Regions from separate parts of the Pelosinus sp. IPA-1 genome, predicted to be linked through region 3. Evidence: predicted binding sites of a transcription regulator. Region 3 holds the regulator's gene; each other region holds the start of a gene.
The links. Region 3 encodes HrcA, which represses chaperone genes, less so after heat shock. Its sites were predicted from a motif close to TGTTAGCACTCNNNNNNNNNGAGTGCTAACA; they were not measured.
Positions count from the first base shown of each region.

Region 1: a site for HrcA is predicted at 1,061-1,091, ahead of groES (co-chaperone GroES). Genes of this name have one in related genera too.
Region 2: a site for HrcA is predicted at 1,284-1,314, ahead of htpG (molecular chaperone HtpG). Genes of this name have one in related genera too.

Region 1 is NZ_BSVC01000001.1:662,012-664,289, forward strand. It holds gene QSJ81_RS03030 (histidine kinase N-terminal domain-containing protein) at 1-375, shown strand, start outside; gene QSJ81_RS03035 (ANTAR domain-containing response regulator) at 378-959, shown strand; gene groES (co-chaperone GroES) at 1,133-1,417, shown strand; gene groL (chaperonin GroEL) at 1,448-2,278, shown strand, end outside.
Region 2 is NZ_BSVC01000001.1:531,565-533,842, reverse strand. It holds gene QSJ81_RS02355 (pyridoxamine 5'-phosphate oxidase family protein) at 28-423, opposite strand; gene QSJ81_RS02350 (hypothetical protein) at 722-1,030, shown strand; gene htpG (molecular chaperone HtpG) at 1,363-2,278, shown strand, end outside.
Region 3 is NZ_BSVC01000007.1:213,168-215,445, reverse strand. It holds gene QSJ81_RS18050 (TCP-1/cpn60 chaperonin family protein) at 1-522, opposite strand, end outside; gene hrcA (heat-inducible transcriptional repressor HrcA) at 614-1,642, opposite strand; gene hemW (radical SAM family heme chaperone HemW) at 1,746-2,278, opposite strand, start outside.

The DNA.
Region 1 (2,278 bases), on a different contig from region 3:
ATGCTGGAACCCGATTTCAACTTGCAAACTATTTTCAATGGGGAAACAGTAGTATTCCCTTCTGAACAAGCTAGTAGTTTGGCACTCGTCATCAATGAACTCATTCAAAATTCAATAGAACATGGTTTTATTGGCAGGCATGAAGGTATCATTGGGGTGGACATTACGACGATGGAAGACAAGTATAAAATTGAAATATATGATAATGGTATTGGTATGCCACCAACATTTAATCCACAATTATCGAATAGTTTAGGATTGCAGATTGTACGCACTCTTATTGAAAGTGATGTTGGCGGTAGTTTTGAAATGTATACAGATCAAGGTACCCATGCTTGTATTACCATTCCCCGTAAGGTGGAGGGAGGAGTTTGAAAATGGAACCATTGCGGATTGTAATTGCAGATAATGAATCCATAATTCGAATGGATTTAAAGGAAATTCTAGAAGAGGCGGGTCATACAGTAGTAGCTGAAGCTTCTGATGGTTCACGGGCCGTTGATTTGGTCCGTCAATATAGACCTGATTTGGTTATCATGGATATTAAGATGCCAGAAATGGACGGTATTACAGCTGCCAAAATAATTTCTAACGAAAAACTTGCTCCAGTATTATTGCTTACAGCCTTTAGTCAAAAAGATATTGTAGAAAAGGCCAAAGATTCAGGGGTTTTGGCTTATTTAGTTAAGCCTGTGAAAGAAGTTAATTTATTCCCTGCAATGGAAATTGCTTTATCACGTTTTCAGGAATTTGCCGAATTAGAACAAGAATTAGAAAATGTAAAACAGTCCCTTGAGACTAGGAAGATTTTAGATCGTGCAAAAGGAATACTAATGGATGCATATAACTTGAGCGAAACAGAAGCATATAGGCGTATTCAACAGTATAGTATGAGTAAACGCAAAGCAATTAAAGATGTGGCTGAATCCATAGTGCAGGCAGCAACTAAGAGAAACTAAAAGTAGAAAAGCAGGTAAATTTATATTTTTTTTAAAAAATACTGATTTTTACCATGAAAACACTTGCTTTTTCTTGCTGAATTTTATATCATAAATTATGTGATTAGCACTCGCTAGCATTGAGTGCTAACAACGTTGCTACTATAATACACATCATGAAGGAGGATATTTCAATGATTAAGCCGTTAGGTGACAGAGTGGTCATTAAGGTCTTAGAGGGTGAAATGAAAACAAAAAGTGGTATCGTATTACCGGATACTGCAAAAGAAAAGCCACAAGAAGGAGAAATTATCGAGGTTGGTACTGGTAAAGTATTAGAAAATGGCCAACGTATTGCTCTTGATGTAAAAGTTGGCGATAGAATTATATTCTCCAAGTACGCTGGTACAGAAGTGAAATTCGAAGGACAAGAATATCTGATCGTAAGTGAAAGAGATATTTTAGCAGTTGTACAATAATAAAATTATTAATTAGGGGGATTACATAAAATGGCAAAGCAAATTTTATTTGATGAAGATGCACGTCGCGCGCTAGAAAGAGGCGTTAATGCTCTGGCAAATGCAGTAAAAGTAACATTAGGACCTAAGGGGCGTAATGTTGTACTTGATAAAAAATTTGGTGCTCCTACCGTTACAAACGATGGTGTAACAATTGCTCGTGATATTGACTTGGAAGATCCGTTTGAAAACATGGGTGCGCAACTGGTGAAAGAAGTTGCTACCAAAACTAATGATGTAGCAGGCGATGGCACTACTACTGCAACCTTATTAGCACAAGCTATGATTCGCGAAGGTATGCGTAATGTAGCAGCAGGTGCAAACCCTATGATTATTAAAAAGGGTATTGAAAAAGCAGTAAAAACTTTAGTAGAAGAAATTAAAAAATCCTCTAAAAAAGTAGAAACTAAAGATGCTATTGCTCAGGTTGCTTCTATTTCTGCAGCTGATGAAGAAATTGGTAACTTAATTGCAGAAGCGATGGAAAAAGTGGGTAAAGACGGTGTTATCACTGTTGAGGAATCCAAAGGCATGGGAACTAACCTTGATGTAGTTGAAGGTATGCAATTTGACCGTGGCTACATTTCCCCATATATGGTAACTGATACTGACAAAATGGAAGCGGTCTTAAATGATCCTTATATTTTGATTACAGATCGTAAAATTGGTGCGATTGCAGACTTACTTCCTACTTTAGAAAAAGTAGTACAACAAGGTCGGGAACTTTTGATCCTTGCTGAAGATATCGAAGGCGAAGCATTAGCAACCTTGGTTGTGAATAAATTACGTGGTACATTTAAAGCCGTAGCTGTAAAAGCTCCT
Region 2 (2,278 bases), on a different contig from region 3:
CAATTGCTATAATTCAATAACAATTGCTTAAAAGTTGATCGTTTCAGAAATACCCGTCCTATTGTAAAATTTGGCCTCTGCATTTTCAATATAAAACACTTCAAAATTTGGATCATCAACACTATACATGCTACTCAGAAAAGGGGCAGAGTCCAATGCGGCTTGTTTCGTTTCCTTATTTGTATCAAAAACAGCTTTCCCTCTTAGACGTAACCATTCCCCTGTTTTAGAAGTTGTAGACACTTCAAATTGAGGATTTGCTTTTAGCTGCTTGTATACATTTTTTTGATTGCTAGTACAAAAATACATCTTATCTTTATAGTTCATAACAAATCCGAAGGGCCGTACTCTTGGGGCATCACCATCAACCGTGGCAAGGTAGAATGTTGGGTTGTCAGTTAGAAATTGAATCACTTTATTCATAAAATCGACTCCTTTATTTACATCTGATTGTTCGGAAAAACTACAATATTTACACTTAGTATGTACAAAAAAATTATCAGCATTACATTAATCCTTGGAATGATTTATTTTTAAGCCTAGAATTTTTCTCATTCTTATCAAATTACCACCCATACCGTGTGGAGTGAGAGCAGAGAATGTACTTTTAACAAAAATCCTGGCTTTATCCTTACGGTTTGATACTCTTAAAATATGGATATAATACAAATGAATAGGAAGGTTGAAGGCGCCAAACAAAACTACGATAGGGGGAACTACTATGACCCAAACCAATTCTGTTGTATGTCCCGTTTGTAATAGTGACCATCTTATATTAAAATACCAAGCTACCTATGAATATTCATATGTCATAGATTCCAATGCACCCGGAATTAATAATACGGAAGAACTTCTTCCCCACTTATATGATAATCGAGAGCAAAAGGATACTAAGCAATTTATAGAATGCAGTTCATGCGGAACAAGTTATCCTTGTTATTTCGATAAGTGGACTGAACGAATTAATACTGAAACAATTCAAAAGGCTATCCAATCAGCCTTCCATGCAAAAAAACATCTCTCAACGTAGTTCACGATTTCTTTCCGATATCTGCCCCAAGCTCCTACTATCATTTATAAATATGTGGGCCGTTGTAGCACTAAGCTACAGCGGCCCACATATTTTCTCTTATTTATATTAGAATGAGGCATTCATTTAAAAACGAAAGATAATATAATTTCGCTAGTAAATTGAATAAAAACGGTAAAAAAATGTTATTATTGCGTAAATTTGGATGGTTAATATCTTGATTTCAAATAACAATCAAGGTATTATATAAGAAAGTTAGCACTCGCATATTGAGAGTGCTAACAAAGAAGTAATCTATAAATTAATTACATAATAAAAAGGAGACTTCCTACATGAGCCAAGCAGCAAAAACGAAACAAACTATGGAATTTCAAGCGGAAACTAAGCAATTATTAGATTTGATGATTCACTCTATTTATACAAATAAGGAAATCTTTTTAAGAGAACTTATCTCTAATGCCTCCGATGCTATCGATAAAATTCGCTTCGAATCTTTGACAAATCATGATTTACTCGAAGGAGACTCAAATTTTGAAATTTTCCTTGTTCCCGATGAAGCGACGCATACTCTAACTATATCAGATAATGGTATTGGTATGACCTATGATGAAGTCGTCGAAAATATTGGGACCATTGCCAAATCAGGAACCAAATCCTTCCTGCAAAAATTAAAAGAGAAGGAAACAGCTACTGACAATGAATTAATTGGCCAATTTGGCGTAGGTTTTTACTCTGCCTTTATGGTTTCCGATAAAGTAACCCTAATCACTCGTGCCCCTGGACAAGCAAAAGGCGTCAAGTGGGAGTCTAGCGGAGATGGAACCTATACGATTGAAGAAGTGGATAAGGAAAAACGAGGTACTACCATTAGTATCACCCTTAATGAAGAGTTTCGTTCTGCTGGCGGTTCCAAAGACAATTTCCTAAACCGTCATACCATCGAAGAATTAATAAAAAAATACTCGGATTACATCCGCTACCCAATAAAAATGAACTTCATTAAAGAAGAAAAACCAAAAGATGAAGATGGCAAGGAAATCGAAGATGCGCCAGCAACCCAAGCAGTAGAGATTCGTACCTTGAACTCAATGACTCCTTTATGGACCCGCAGTAAGAACGAAATTTCGGCAGAAGAATATCATACCTTTTACAAAAATCTCTTCCATGACTGGGAAGATCCACTAGAACTGATTCATTCCAAAGCAGAAGGAACAGTCGAGTACACAAGCTTACTCTTTATCCCTTCCC
Region 3 (2,278 bases):
CCCTATAAGGCCTGCAGCTCGAATCACTAGTTCAGCAATATCTTTATATTCACGCCCAGCAATCATGGCAATATTAAGTAACACAGGATCATGTAAGTCATGAATTTGGTGGGCTCGTTGTTTTATTCCTTCTAATGCTAGGGTAATACCGTGCTTAATGCCTTCAATAACTCGAGCAATGGGTACACCTCTTACTACTTGGTTTACCCCTTCCCCCACCAAGCCGCCAGCCATAATCGTTGCTGTCGTTGTACCGTCTCCTACTTCAGCTTGCTGGGCTCTAGCTATATTAATCAGCATCTTAGCGGCTGGATGATCTACATCCATTTTTTCTAGGATGGTAACACCATCATTTGTAATAATTACTTCACCAAAAGAACCAAGCAGCATGGTATCGAGCCCTTTAGGACCAATTGTTCCCTCAACAGCTGCCGTTACAACACGAATCGCATTGGCATTTGTCATAAGGGCTGCCAGCCGTTCATCCGCTTCAGAACCATTACCAGCTTTATTTAGCTTCATTCCTGGTTCCTCCCAATTACAGTTATATTATATGTATGATAGAGTTAGCAATACCTTATTATGGTGAAAAGTTATTTCTAACTCTATCGTTTTATACTTTATATTTTTTCAGTACTTCACCTAAATGATTATGCATAAACTCTAACACTGACATCACTTTCCCATAATCCATTCTTGTTGGACCTAACACAGCTACAGTTCCAACTACCTGCCCATCAATACGATAGGTAGCCTGCACCATGCTGCAGTCTTGAATGCCACTATATTTATTTTCATCACCAATTGTAACAATAACGCCATCATTTCTTTGATTCTGCAAGATATTTGCTAAGAGTTGCTCTTCTTCTAACATATCCAGAAATGATTTTACTTTGTCGATGTTCTTAAATTCGGGCTGGCTTAACAATTGCGTCGTACCACCAAGATACAACCGCTCGTTTTTTTCCACCACTAAAGCCTTTTTTAAGATCCCCATGGCAGTTTCAAATAAATCCACGTCTACTAACATATCATTTTGGATATCTCTCAAAATAGATGCTTCAATATTGTCAAAAGACAAACCAGATAAACGCCGATTGATATGTTCTGCAATACGTTGTAAATCATTAAAAGAAAGACCTTTCGGTATATCTATTACCTTATTTTCGACAAAGCCTGTGTCAGTTACGACTACTAAAATAGTACGACAATCATCAAATGGTAGGAACTTTAGGTATTTAAAAGCACACTGTGATACCTGAGGCACCAAGACTAACGAAATGTTACTAGTAATTTTCGATAAGATTTTCGCAGTTTCCTGAAAAACTTCCTCAACGTGACGAGTTTTTTCCTGATACCAGTTTTTTATTAATGCGATTTCTTTATCTGACATTTGGGTTGGTTCTAATAAAGAATCTACATAAAAGCGATAACCTTTAGCAGAAGGGATTCGTCCTGATGAAGTATGGAGTTGTTCAATATAACCTAATAGTTCAAGATCAGCCATTTCATTTCGAATAGTTGCTGGGCTAACACCCAAATCATGCTTTCTAGCAATCGTACGTGAACCAATAGGCTCTGCGGTGGAAATATAGTCATCAACAATCGCTTGGAGAATACTACGTTTTCTCTTATCTAACATACAAGCTCCACCTCCTATTGTTAGCACTCTACACTGTAGAGTGCTAACGCCTATTAAAAAAATACCACTCCTACGCTCGATTGTCAAGATATAATAATCAGTTTTACTCAGGTAAAAATGCACGAAATACTACGTTGCCATACTTCATGCCTATTGTTGTTAAATATATCTGATTTTCTTCTACTACAATCAACTTTTGTCTTGTTAGTTTTTCAAGGACATCTTGGTACTGCTCCATAAAGTTATACGGAAAATATTCGTCAAACTCATTCATCGATAATCCTTGTACTGTACGCAATGCTAAAAATACATATTCAGCCATAGCCACTTCTATAGCTGGTGTCTCTCGGTCTTTAATTGGCGATTTCCCCATTGAAAGACATGTTATATATTGAGATACATCACTTACATTAGAAACCCGCTCTTTGTACAAAAAAGAATGCGCTGCTGCGCCTACCCCCACGTAAGGCTGATATTGCCAATATTTTAAATTATGACGACACTCAAAGCCAACTTTCGCAAAGTTCGATATTTCATACCTCATAAATCCACTTCTTGGCAAAAATTCCGTTGTATATTGATACATGTCCTCATCAATTTCTTCATCTGGCAGCATAAGTTTTCCTCGCTTTTGCA